Regions from separate parts of the Planococcus dechangensis genome, predicted to be linked through region 2. Evidence: riboswitches for the same ligand, from Rfam matches in the RefSeq annotation. Region 2 holds a riboswitch; the other holds the start of a gene.
What was found. Region 2 has a riboswitch for S-adenosylmethionine ahead of ACFO5U_RS12470 (transporter substrate-binding domain-containing protein). Riboswitches for the same ligand answer to the same signal wherever they lie in the genome.

Region 1: linked by a shared signal. The riboswitch ahead of mtnK (S-methyl-5-thioribose kinase) and the one ahead of ACFO5U_RS12470 (transporter substrate-binding domain-containing protein) in region 2 are both predicted to bind S-adenosylmethionine.

Annotation. Positions count from the first base shown of each region.
Region 1 is NZ_JBHSGL010000002.1:315,661-322,577, forward strand. Features, by position in the region: gene ACFO5U_RS02115 (sugar ABC transporter ATP-binding protein) at 1-549, opposite strand, end outside; gene ACFO5U_RS02120 (sugar ABC transporter substrate-binding protein) at 590-1,672, opposite strand; gene mtnA (S-methyl-5-thioribose-1-phosphate isomerase) at 1,669-2,730, opposite strand; gene mtnK (S-methyl-5-thioribose kinase) at 2,727-3,917, opposite strand; SAM riboswitch class I at 3,996-4,149, opposite strand; SAM riboswitch class I at 4,466-4,579, shown strand; gene ACFO5U_RS02135 (2,3-diketo-5-methylthiopentyl-1-phosphate enolase) at 4,650-5,873, shown strand; gene ACFO5U_RS02140 (2-hydroxy-3-keto-5-methylthiopentenyl-1-phosphate phosphatase) at 5,870-6,535, shown strand; gene ACFO5U_RS02145 (methylthioribulose 1-phosphate dehydratase) at 6,532-6,917, shown strand, end outside.
Region 2 is NZ_JBHSGL010000005.1:1,882,380-1,889,296, reverse strand. Features, by position in the region: gene ahpF (alkyl hydroperoxide reductase subunit F) at 1-300, opposite strand, end outside; gene ahpC (alkyl hydroperoxide reductase subunit C) at 313-882, opposite strand; gene ACFO5U_RS12480 (Gfo/Idh/MocA family protein) at 1,330-2,385, shown strand; gene solA (N-methyl-L-tryptophan oxidase) at 2,410-3,549, opposite strand; SAM riboswitch class I at 3,887-3,993, shown strand; gene ACFO5U_RS12470 (transporter substrate-binding domain-containing protein) at 4,115-4,927, shown strand; gene ACFO5U_RS12465 (amino acid ABC transporter permease) at 4,949-5,668, shown strand; gene ACFO5U_RS12460 (amino acid ABC transporter ATP-binding protein) at 5,668-6,405, shown strand; gene mmuM (homocysteine S-methyltransferase) at 6,452-6,917, shown strand, end outside.

The DNA of each region.
Region 1 (6,917 bases), on a different contig from region 2:
TTTGTCCGCTTCGTAGACCGAAAGCGGGGCAGTCGGTTCATCAAAAATAATGACTTTCGCTGAATGGACAAGCGCACGGGCGATCAGCACCAATTGTTTGTCCGCCAAGCTCAATTGCGATACCTTCTGCTCCACATCGATATGTTCGGATTGGAGGCGCGACAGCACTTCCCGCGCTCGTCCTTGTATTTTCCGCTTGGAAACAAACAAGGGGCCGGCTGCTGCAAAGCTGTCGAGCAAGATGTTTTCAGCGACGCTCAACTCCGCAATGAGCGCTGTATCGACTTCCTGATAGACACAATAAATGCCGTTCTTTTTCGCCGCTTTTGGTGAATTGAAACCGAGTTCTGTGCCATCTAGCCGGATGCTTCCGGCGTCTTGCGGATAGACGCCCGATAACACTTTGATCAATGTACTTTTGCCGGCGCCGTTGACGCCAAGCAAGGCATGAATTTCACCGCGCTCCAGCGAAAATGCCGCTCCGTCCAAGGCTTTGACAGGACCGAAACTTTTCGTGATCGCTCGCATCTCCAATAACTGGCTGCCCATCCGCTCGCCTCCTCTCCCCGAAAATCAGTAACGCTCGTCGTCAGCGCCCTTCTAGTTCTTCTAGTGCGGGTGTGTATCCTTGCTCACTCGCGCCCCAGCCTTCGATGTATTCGCCCAATTGTTCTGTCGTCACGGCTGTCTCCGGCAGTTTGTCCGCATCGATGAAAATCGGTTCGAGTGTCACTTGCTCTTCCGGAGTCTCCCCGCCGATCAATTGATATGCATAACGCACTTGGATGCGCCCGATATCCTCCGGGTCAACTGCAGCCGATGCAGCCCATGGACTGCCGTCTTTTTGGATCATCTGCAAATCTTCATCACTCATATCGATGCTGTACACTTTGATGTCGGTGCGCCCTGCTTGTTCAATGGCACGCACTGCGCCTTTGGCAAATTCATCCCATGCTGCCCACACCGCTGTAATCTCGCCTTCTTCAGGGTATTGTTTCAATACCGCTTCCATCTGCGCTTGTGTATCGAGCGCCGTGTTTTGTGTCGCGGCACCGAATGCCGTCACTTCCTGGATGCCTGGGTTGTCAGCGAGAAACTGTTCGTATGCCACTTGGCGGCGTTCCATCGGCGCAAAACCGGCTGTCCAAATCTTGACGATATTCGCTTCCCCACCATGGTCCGCAGCCAATTTTTCCAGCGTCAACTCCGCCATCAACTGATCGCCCTGTTCGAGCGACACCACGCCGTCGACATCGACGCCTGCATCAAAGGCGACAACTGGAATACCCTGTTCCACTGCGCGTTCTACGCCTTGATTCAAGGCTTCTTTCGTTCCGTGGTCGATCAGAATGGCATCAAACCCTTGGTTGATCGATGCATCCAAGTTGGATGCCATTTTCGCGAGATCGCCGTCTGAAGTGAAGACCGTCACGCTGCCGCCGAATTTGGCGACCTGCTCTTCCACGCCGGCAATGTATTGCGCGGAAAAAGTGCCGAGGTTTTGCTGCATGATGAGTGCGACTTTCTTGTCTGAAAGCGGATGGTCCGCTGCCGCTTCCTGGTCGTCTGGAGCCGTTTCTTCTGCGGTCGCTTCCCCTTTGGGCTGACAACCTGAAAGCAAGATGGCGAACACTAATCCGAATAAAATGAACCATGCTGATTTGTTTTTCATATCGTTTCTCCTTTTGATGGCACCGCATAAAGCTGGGCCTCGATAGTTTGTTCATCATTCGGGCGGATGACGCCGCGTTCGGTGATGATCGCCGTAATATACTTTGCCGGTGTGACATCAAAAGCTGGATTGAACACTTTCGTTCCGGCCGGTGCGATTTGTTGCGTCCCGATCGCTGCCACTTCTTCCGCCGCCCGTTCTTCGATCGGGATAGAACTGCCGGTTTGAAGAGAGAGGTCGAATGTGGACACCGGGGCCGCTATATAAAAAGGGATGCCATATGCATGCGCGAGAAGCGCCAAATTGAGTGTGCCGATTTTATTAGCCGTGTCGCCGTTTGCCGTAATGCGGTCCGCGCCGACGATGATCGCTTCGATTCCTTTTGCGCCAATCGTGTGTGCCGCCATGCTGTCGGTGATGAGCGTGACGTCGACTCCTGCCTGCTGCAATTCCCAAACGGTCAAGCGCGCCCCTTGGAACAGCGGACGTGTTTCGCATGCGTACACTTCGAACTCGCGGCCGCGCTCTTTGCCGAGATGAAACGGTGCGAGTGCAGTGCCGTATTTGGCTGTCGCGATCGATCCCGCATTGCAGATTGTCATGACTTTTTCTTTCTCTGCGAGTAACTCGAGTGCATGTTCGCCGATACTGCGGCATGCCGCTTCGTCTTCATCGCGGATCAGCTGCGCCTCTTCGATCAGTTGCGCTTTTCCTTGCTCAACTGTTCTTGACTGATCGATGCGACTGACTAACCGTCCGATCGCCCATGCCAGATTGACCGCTGTCGGGCGGGAGGCGACAAGATAGGCTGCATCTTGTTTTACATAATGGCGGAATAAATCGATGTCTATCGTGTGGTGCCTCCTTGCCGCAAGTGCCAAGCCATAAGCGGCGGCAATGCCGATCGCCGGTGCTCCGCGCACTTTCAGCTGGAAAATCGCTTCGTGCACTTGTTCCAAAGTCTCGAGCGTTTCATAGTGGACCGTCTGCGGAAGCAGTCGCTGATCCAAAATGGCCAGTTGTTCATCTTTCCAGATGACCGATAATGGAATGGTCATTTGCTCAGCTCCTTAATCGCCGCTTCCAGCTCAGCAATGGACTGATAGCTCCGGCGCGTTTGAATCAAAGTTTCACCGGCTTTCAAGGTTTGCCGCTTGCGGTCGATTCGTGTCGCTTCATCTGCAATATCATCCAAGTCGCGGACATGCGCCAAGCCGATCGTCCGGCGGATCAATTCACATCCGGCAAAGCCAATCGCATCGTGGAAGATTTTTTCGATGGCGTATTCGCGGTAGCCGGCCGTCGTTTTATACGTTTCGATTCCGTCGCTTTCCCATAAGCTTGAAAACTGCTCTTCGAACACTTGCCACGTTTGGGTGATGTCTTGCACAATCAGTTCACGTTCTTCGCCGCTGCGGGTAATCGCCTGGACGATCAAATTGGCGAGAAACAAACCGATATCAAAGCCAATCGGCCCGTAGAAGGCGAACTCCGGATCGATGACCTTCGTATCGTGTTCGTCGACGAAAATGCTGCCGGTATGCAGATCGCCATGTAAAAGTGCTTCCGCTTCCGTCAAAAAGCTGCGCTTCAGTTTGGCCACTTCGAATTTCAGCGGCTGGTTGTCCCAAATTTCCTGTGCCGCTTCGCGCAGCGGCTCTTCGAAATCATTGGTGTCATGGTCGAAAAACGGGTCGGTGAAAATGAGGTCTTCCGTAATTTTGCACAGCTCCGGATTGGAGAACTCAGCCGCAAGCCGCTTTTTCTCAAACGGATGCAAACCGAAATCCGACGTGTAGAACAAGGTGTGCGCCAAATAACCGCCGATATGTTCCGCAAGCTTCGGGTAATGCTTGGCGTCGATCAACCCGTTGCGTAAAATCGTCAATTGCGATAAGTCTTCCATGACGGTGACAGCAAGCGCAGCATCCGTCGCATAAACTTCCGGCACACGGCCTTTCGCCAGTTTGCCGTGCAACTTCAAGGCATTCGCTTCAATGGTCGCGCGGTGAAGCGTCAGCGGCCAGCTTTCGCCGACGACTTTCGCATAAGGCAAGGCCTGTTTGATGATGAGCCCTTGCCCAGTGGCAGAATCGCTAATGCGGAATACATAATTTAAGTTGCCATCGCCGATTTCTTCGCATAACAGAGAAGCGGATGTCGCAAAGACTTCCAACTCCTGTGCCAGCGCAATTGCTTCTTGTTCAGTCAGTGCTTTATATGTAGACGGTGCTGTAATGGTCATATGGTTTGCCTCTTTTCTGTAGAATAATAAAAAGCCTCTTTCCCGAAAGAAAGAGGCGCAGAATAAGAGATCCCATGCCTCTTATCTCTCAGAAATGTACATTTCTGATGGAATTAGCACCGTGCCTTAAGGGGATCAAATCCCGGCGCCAAAGCGCCCCGTCTCACAACGGTATTACGGTCGGTTGCTGGGCGTCATCGGGCCATTCCCCTCTGCCTGCTCTTGATAAGAGTACTACTATGCAACATTATGAAGTTCTGAAACGAATGCTAGCATGATTCTGAATTCATTGTCAATAAAATATTTCGAAAAAATGAAAATCTTTCCGCTAAAGGCGAGTCCGCTACTCGGGTTGTCAATGTAACCAACCCACCACTTGGTCTTCCGTTGATATGCCGTACTGCTTGGATCGTCGATTAGTGGACGAACAAACTTCCCGAAATGACGTCAGGATATTTTTCAGATATTTTTGATATTGTCCGTTGACAGATGCTGCCTATCATGAAATAATCAGAATTACTTTGCAACACCCACAATTCCATATTCTATTCTTATTCAGAGCAGGTGGAGGGACAAGCCCTACGAAGCCCGGCAACCGGTCCAATGATGGACACGGTGCTAATTCTTGCAGCCAACGCAATTGATTGGCTGGGAAATAAGAAGGCGTTAATCATTAACCTCTTCTTGTTTATGAAGAGGTTTTTTTATGTCCACTAAGCAGGAGGGTTATTCATGAGCGGTGTTATCGCGACATATCAATTATTCGGCAAAGCCGGTTCATTCGAAAAAAAAGCAGAAGCCATTGCACTCGGTCTGACGGTCGGATCGTGGACCGATCTGCCATTGCTCGAGCAACAGCAATTGCAACAACATAAAGGGCGCGTCGTGTCGGTCGAAGAATTTTCGCACATCACCCACCCCGTACGTCCAGGCGTCATTCAAGCCCATTTGAAAATCCATTACCCGGCGGCCAATTTCTCAGCGGATCTGCCGGCTATTCTGACAACCGTCTTCGGTAAATTGTCGCTCGACGGCGAAATCAAATTGATCGACTTGGAATTTGAAGATTCCTTGCTCCGCCAGTTCCCGGGCCCACGCTTTGGCATCGACGGCATTCGTGAATTGCTCGGCGTCAGCGAGCGCCCGCTCGCCATGAGCATCTTCAAAGGCGTCATCGGCCGCGATCTCGATTATTTATCGGCACAGCTTCGCCAACAGGCACTCGGCGGCGTCGATTTGGTGAAAGACGATGAAATTTTATTCGACAATCCACTGACACCGTTTGACCAGCGCATCGCCGCAGCGCGTCATGTATTAGACGAAGTATACGCAGAAACCGGCCACCGCACGCTCTATGCCGTCAATTTATCCGGACGGACATCGAGCCTGCGAGATAAGGCGCGGCGGGCGCGTGAACTCGGTGCGGACGCTTTACTGTTTAATGTCCATGCCTACGGATTCGACGTCTTGCAGGAGCTGGCTGAAGATACGGAAGTAGCATTGCCGCTAATGGCGCATCCAGCGTTCAGCGGAGCGTATACTTCATCCGATTTTTACGGCGTTTCCACTGCGCTCGCACTCGGCAAATTGACACGCTTGGCCGGGGCCGACTTTAGCTTGTTTCCCTCCCCTTACGGCAGTGTGGCACTCGAGAAAGAAACAGCGTTGCAGCTCGGGCGTGAACTGGTCAGCGACGGCCCATTAAAGCGCAGCTTCCCGGTGCCATCCGCCGGCATCCACCCGGCACTTGTGCCGCTGCTGTTGGAAGATTACGGCATCGATAGCATCATCAATGCTGGAGGCGGCGTCCACGGCCATCCGGACGGTGCTGCTGCCGGCGGCAAAGCGTTCCGCCAAGCGATCGACGCCGCACTGCAAGGACAGGCTTTAACAGAAGCCGCCAAACAACAGGAAGAATTACAAAAAGCTTTAGTACTATGGGGTGAGACCGTATGAACAAGCCAGTAATATTTTGCGACTTCGATGGAACGGTGACTTCCCGCGATAATTTGATCGCCATTATGAAAGAGTTCGATCCGCCGGGTTGGGCGCCGATAAAAGATCAGATTTTAGATCAGCGAATTTCCATACGCGAAGGCGTCCAGCAAATGTTTTCCTTGCTGCCGTCTTCCACCAAGCAACAAATCATCAACTATGCGCTCGAACAAGCGGAAATCCGCGAAGGCTTCGCCGATTTCGTCGCCTATACGAAACGCCATGATATTCCGCTCTATATCGTTAGCGGCGGCATCGATTTTTTCATCTACCCATTGCTCGAGCCATACGGTCCATTCGCTGGCATTTATTGCAACGAAGCGGATTTCTCGGGCGATACAATTCACATTAATTTCCCGCACGGATGCGACGACCAATGCGACAGCCAAGGCTGCGGATGCTGCAAGCCGTCCGTCATGCGCCGTATCATGTCGGAGCCATCGACGAGCATCGTTATCGGTGACTCCATCACCGACCTGCAAGCCGCCAAGCAAGCGGATCTCGTCATCGCCAGGGATTTCCTCGTCGACAAATGCGAGGAGCTCGGCATTGCCTACGAAGCATTCGAAAGCTTCCACGACGTGACGGATATTCTCGACGCCAAGCTAGGGGTGATTTCATGAGCGCTTACGACACCCGCTGGCAAGAGCTCGCCGAAGTGAAACGGGCACTCGCCGCGCGCGACTGGTTCATGGGCACGAGCGGCAATTTGGCGATTAAAGTGTCGGATGAGCCGCTTGAATTTCTCGTCACCGCCAGCGGCAAAGACAAATACAAGGAAACAAACGAAGATTTCCTGCTCGTCGATGCACACGGACAGCCCGCACAAGCTAGCGCGCTCAAGCCTTCCGCCGAAACTTTGCTGCACCAAGCCATTTATTCAAAAACATCAGCGGGCTGCAGCCTGCACGTCCATACCGTTGCCAACAACGTCATCTCGGAACTATATGGTGATGAGGGAGTCATCCAATTCCAAGGCCAGGAGCTCATCAAAGCGTTCGGCTT
Region 2 (6,917 bases):
CGCACGTCCGCTCACTTGCAATAGGGCAAGAACGAGTGACGTGAACTCATGGCCGAGTGGAATGCCCGCAAATATGATGCCCATCTCTTCGCCTGGACGGTTGACGCTAAAGCTCGGGGTTCTCTCAAGCTCAGTGCGCTCTACTTGAATGCGCGGGGACATGGCGGATAGTTCTTCCACCAAATCGACCATATCTTTTGATACCTTGTCGGAACCGGCGCTCATTTGGAGCAGCACGTCGCCTTCCAAAAGCTGCAAGTATTGCTCTAATTGTGCTTTGATTTGCGCATCTAGTATCATCGTCAAAACTCCTTAAATTTTGCCTACGAGGTCAAGGCTTGGCTTCAATGTGTCGCCGCCTTCTTCCCATTTAGCCGGGCATACTTCGCCTGGGTTGTTGCGCACGTATTGTGCGGCTCTGATTTTGCCGACAAGCGTGCTTGCGTCGCGGCCGATGCCGTCTGCGTTGATTTCTGCAGCTTGGACGATGCCGTCAGGGTCTACGATGAATGTGCCGCGCTGTGCGAGTCCTTCTTCTTCGTTAAGAACGTCGAATCCGCGTGAGATGCGTTGCGACGGGTCACCGATCATCGTGTATTCGATTTTGCCGATTGCATCTGAATGGTCGTGCCAAGCTTTATGGGTGAAGTGCGTATCTGTAGAAACGGAATACACTTCCACGCCAAGCTCTTTCAAAGTCGCGTATTGGTTTTGGAGATCCTCAAGTTCAGTCGGGCAAACGAATGTGAAGTCTGCTGGGTAGAAGCACACAACGCTCCACTGGCCTTTCATGTTTTCTTCAGTGACCTCGATAAATTCGCCGCTTGCCGCCTGGTAAGCTGACGCATGGAATGGTTGGATTTCTTTTCCGATCAAAGACATAAAATAATTACCTCCTGAATATTTTTTTAGAATGACCATAATCGATAACATAAAAAAAAATTGAAGTAATTCACCTCAATTAATATAGTTATCTGATTATAATGATTCTAATTCTATTTCCATTGTCATATGAAACGGGAATTTTGTCAAAGAGAACCCTTTCGTGTAAACGCTTTCTTTATGGGAGTAAGAAAAGTCAATAATAAAAGGGCGTTGGATACAAATCTGCACAAACAAAAAGCGGGGAATAAATAGTGAAATAAATAGCAATCAAATATTTCGAGATAACTAACTAATGTTTAAGAAGGATATTTTCTCATCGAATCTTTCCTAATTGAGAGAAGCGTTATGGACAAAGGAAGTTTAGTTTTCTCCCGGTTTGCCCATAGATAAGGTGTGAGTTTCCACCGGTGTAGTTTATGATAGAAAGAAAACAGGGGGGATCAGATGGGCATGAAAGTGGGCATTATCGGGTGCGGGGGAATCACAAAAACGCGCCATGCACCGGAATATTTAGCGAATCCGCATGTCGAAAGCATCGTCTTTTACGACCGCAACCTGCATCGTTCCGAAGCGATGGTCGAATTGTTCGGCGGCAGGAATGTAGAGCGTGTCGAGGAATTATTCAACGATCCGGACATTATCGCCATCAGCGATTGTTCGTCGAATGAACACCACCATCTGTTCACTACGCAAGCGCTGTTGAGCGGCAAGCATGTGCTGTGCGAAAAGCCGATTTCGTTGACACTGGCGCATGCTGCGGAAATTGTGGCGGCCCAGAAACAATCCGGAAAAAAGCTGATGGTCGACCATAACCAGCGCTTTACACGTGCGCACCAAAAAGCCCGGGAAATCTTGTCCAGCGGGGAACTCGGAAAGATTTTGACGTTCCGCACCGCATTCGGCCATGCAGGACCTGAAACTTGGGGCATCAATAAGAGCAATTCCACTTGGTTTTTCAAAAAAGAGCGTTCTGGATTCGGCGTCGGCGGAGATCTAGGCATCCACAAAATCGACTTGCTGCATTATTTATTGGACGACGAGATTGTCCAAGTGAGCGCGTTTCAAGGGGCTTTGCACAAAGTCGATGAAAACGGCGAGCAGATTGAAGTGTGCGATAATCTTGTGTGCAGCTTGGTGACCGAAAAAGGGCGTCTCGGCAATGCGGCGTTTTCCTGGACCTATTACGGCGAAGAAGACAATAGCACCATCCTTTATTGCGAAAAGGGCATTATGAAAATTTACCATGACGACGACTATCAGCTGCAACTCATCATGCACTCCGGCGAGAAAGTGAATTATCAATTGGAAGCGATGCAAACAAATGATAACCAAACCCCGAGTGGCGTCATTGACGCGTTCATCGATTCGATTCGCTTGGATCAGGATCCGCTGGTGACGGGCGAAGATGCGTTGAAATCGCTGAAAGTCATCTTGGGCATTATGGAAGCGGCGGACACCCAACAAGTCATCACCATCGAAAAAGAGACTGTCCTTTATTAATGGGACGGTCTCTTTTCGATTGCATCACAATCCAAAACGCTTGAGTGAAAACGGGGTGATGTCGTATTGGCTCTTGCCGTCCAATGCCATTTGGCTCAGTACTTCGCCCATGACGCTGCCGAATTTGAAGCCGTGTCCTGTAAAGCCGCAGGCGAAAATGACGCGGTCGTTATCGGGGTGGTGGTCGATGATGAAATGATGGTCATCAGAGACGGTATACAAACAGGTTTTCCCTTGTTTGAGCGCTCCGCCGGCTCCGGGCATGTAAAGGTCGAGGAACTGTCTCAAGTCGCCTTCATCGCTGTCGTATAACCCGAAGTTCTGTGTGTGCTCATTCGGGTCGATCGGTTGTCCGCCGTCGGACCTGCCGATTTTCACGCCGGCTCCGTCTATGCTCGGGAAACCGTAAAACATCATGTCGTGGTCTTCCACAAAAAATCCCGGGAAATCCACCGCGTCATACATGGCAGGCGCATCGAACCACCCGACGGCTTTGCGTGTCGGCTGAATCGGCAGCTTCAGGTCCGGCAATAATTTCGCCGCCCATGCACCGGTCGTAACGATCACTTTTTTTGCATAAAAAACAGACTGCCCGGTGGAAATTTTCACGCCATGCACGTCATTCAGATCGATGTCTCGAACCGGGGTATTCGGGATGAATTCCACCCCGTTTCGAATGGCCAATTCTTTATACGCACGGATGGCATTTTCGCTGTAAAGCACGCCCGCTTGCGCTTCAAAACAGCCGATGAAATGATCCGGTACTGTAAAACCAGGCCATCTTTCTTGAATCTCCTGGCTGCTTAATACATCCAGCGGCAAGTCGTAGCTTCTCGCAGACGCGATCATTTCCAGCAGAAAGGGGGAGTCATTCGGGCCGAGTCCGATGACGCCGGTGTTGTCGAAAATCTTAAAACCGGTTTGCCTCTCCAAGTCTTCCCATAATTGCTGTGCACGTAACACTAACGCAACGTAATGTCTGCCTTCGCCGTAAGCATGGCGTATTAAGCGGGTATCCCCGTGATGGCTTGCTTGGCTATGAGGGGGATCGAACGCATCGATCAATAAGGTCTTGGCGTCTTGTTGTGCCAAAAAAGCGCCGGCAGCCATCCCCATCGTTCCGGCGCCGATAATGGCGACGTCAAAAATCGTTTTTTCGGTCATCTTCACTTCACTCCGTTCTGTATGAGAGTTGTATGAATGGGCTTGCATGAATAGGTTACGGCCTCTAAGTATTAGTCGATCGTATGGAATATTTTGAGACTTGTCAATTTTTTCTTTAGCTTAACTGAGAAGCAGAGTTTTTGAAAACTAGCCCCTTTACCGATAGATTTTATTTATTTTTAAGCAACTTAAGTGGAAAGCAAAACCTACGCGCAGCAACATCTTGCAAGAAATTAAAGGGCTTACATTTTTATGCAGTTCCACGATAAAGCGAAAAAATGTGTTTGACACAAAGGGCAATGTCAAATACTATCGGTAATATGTTAAATAATTAAATAACTTATCCAGAGAGACTGAGGGACAGGCCCTGTGAAGTCCAGCAACCATCATTTTTAATGAGAGGTGCTAATTCCTGCAGAATGGCGTCATTCTGAGAGATAAGAAATTGGTCCAAACCTCTTTCTATTTGAAAGAGGTTTTTTTGCATCAAAAAGGAGGCCAGCAACGCATCGGCTGAAATGGAAGGCACAATAAAATAAATCCACATAAAAAAGGAGCTAGGGACATGACAAGAAACCAATACATACTCTCATCATTAGTTTTATTAGGAAGCATCGGCGCACTCGGCGGCTGTTCATCAGAGGAAGCGGTAAGCGCCACGGGCGATCAAGTGATTTTGGTTGGTACGCAAAACGACTATCCGCCCTTTGCTTTTGCGGACGACAACAACCAATTGACAGGCTATGACGTCGACGTCGTGAAAGCGATCGACGAGCAATTGGACGGCTATACGTTCGAGTTTGTCGCCGTGCCGTGGGACAGCATGTTCCTGGCGCTCGAGTCGAATAAAATCCAGGCGATCGCCGACCAAGTAGCGAAAACACCGGAGCGCCAAGAAAAATACTTGTTCACGGACGAATCGTATTTTGCAGCGGAAACGGTCATTGCCGTAGCGAGTGGAAGAGAAGACATCCAAACGATTGAAGATTTGGAAGGCAAGGCAGTCGGGGCGTTGGCGGGCGATTCGTACACGTTGTTGTTGGAGGAATACAACGAGACGGCTGATGAGCCAATCAACTTGAAGTACAGCGAAAGCGGCAACCCTTCGGAGATTTTGCAGGATGTGCAAAATGGCCGCGTTGATGCGTATGTCAATGATCCGATCATGATGAATGAGGTATTGGAAAAAAATGATTTGGGCGTAGAAATTGTTGGGCAGTCGCTCGTCAACGACGACATGGGAATCGTCTTGAAAAACGGGGAAGATGGCGAAGAGTTGAAGGCTTTACTGGACCCGATCATTGAGCAATTGAAACAAGACGGCACTTTGTCTGAACTGTCGACCAAATGGACCGGCGGCGACTACATCCCCGAATAAGCCAGTGGAAGGACAGAGACCATGGAAAATTTACTAGATTTGAATTTCTTGATCGAAAGCTTTCCTGCCATTGTTTCGAGGCTGCCCATAACGATCGGCATCGCTGTCGGCTCATTGATTTTGAGTTTATTCATCGGAATGGCTGCTGCATTGATCAAAATATACAAAGTGCCAGTGCTGAATGTCATTTCATCCATTTACGTATCATTTATCCGCGGAACACCGCTTTTGGTGCAGATCTACCTCGTGTTTTACGGAATCCCGAAAATCATTTATTTTCTTCAAATAGAATACGGCTGGCTCATGTCGGCGGACGTCAACAGCATTCCCCCGGAAGTGTATGCGCTCGTGGCGTTTTCCATCAATTTGGGTGCTTATTTGTCGGAGACGATCCGTTCGGCGATCGAATCGGTGGACCGAGGGCAGTTTGAGGCAGCCAAAGCAATCGGCATGACCCCGACGCAGATGATGCTGAAAATCATTTTCCCGCAAGCCTTATCGGTGGCGATTCCGAACCTCGGCAATATGTTCATCAGCACAATCAAAGACACTTCGCTTGTGTTCATCATCGGTGTCATCGATATTATGGGGCAAGCGAAAATCCTCGGGTCCCGCGGCTTGGCGTTTTTTGAAGTGTATATTGCGGTATCGATCGTCTATTGGATTTTGTGCATCGCCGTCGAGCGATTGCTGGTGAAAATCGAGAAGCGGGCGCGCAGATATGAAAGAGGGATTGCCTGATGATCAAATTGGAAAATATTCATAAATATTACGATAGCCATCATGTGTTGAAAGGAATTAACCTCACTGTCGATAAAGGCGAAGTGGTGGCGGTTTTGGGACCAAGTGGCTCCGGGAAATCGACGCTTTTGCGCTGCATCAATTTCCTCGAGCAGCCGACGAGCGGCATCGTGGAGATCGGGAGCAAACGAGTGGATGTGGCATCGGCCAAAAAAGCCGATATTTTCGCCTTAAGAACGTCGACCGGCATGGTGTTCCAGCAATACAATTTGTTCAAAAATTTAACCGTGCTGCAAAACGTTATGGTCGGCTTGACGAGCGTCAAGCAACTGAAAAAGCCGGAAGCAAAAACGAAGAGCCAGGATATGTTAAAGAAAGTCGGTCTGAGCGATAAGCTTAGCCATTATCCTGCACAATTATCAGGCGGCCAGCAGCAGCGGGTCGGCATCGCACGGGCTCTCGCACTCGATCCGGAAGTGCTGCTGTTCGATGAGCCGACCTCGTCGCTCGACCCCGAGCTGGTCGATGAAGTATTGGCCACAATCCGCAATGTAGCAGACACCGGCAAAACGATGTTCATCGTGACACACGAGCTGAGCTTCGCACGCGAAATCTCAGACCGCGTCATCTTCATGGAAGACGGCGTCATTATCGAACAAGGAAGCGCTGAACAAATCTTCACGCGTCCTCAAATGGAAAGAACTAGGCAGTTTTTAGGAAAAGCGGTTAAGGACTAAAGCAAAGACGCGAAAATGAATTTACATACCGGAAGGATGAGTAACCGTGAACCCGATCGAACAAATTTTGCATCACTTCCCTATCGTCATAGTTGACGGGGCCATGGCTACAGAGCTTGAGAACTATGGCTGTGACTTGAATGACCGCTTGTGGTCGGCGAAAGTCTTGATGGAAAACCCAGCATTGATCAAGCAAGTACATATGGATTATTTTCAGGCAGGGGCGGACTGTGCCATTACAGCGAGCTATCAGGCGACCATCGAAGGGTACAAAGAAAGAGGGTTGACGGAACAACAGGCCATCGCTTTGATCCGAAAGTCGGTCGAACTTGCCGCACAAGCGCGCGATGAATTCTGGAGCGGTGTGACGGATCGGTCGAGCAGGCCGAAACCTATCGTCGCGGCGTCAGTCGGCCCGTACGGAGCATTTTTGTCTGACGGCTCGGAATACCGCGGCGACTATTCCGTGACAGAAGATGAACTGGTGGCGTTCCATCAAGAGCGGATCCGCG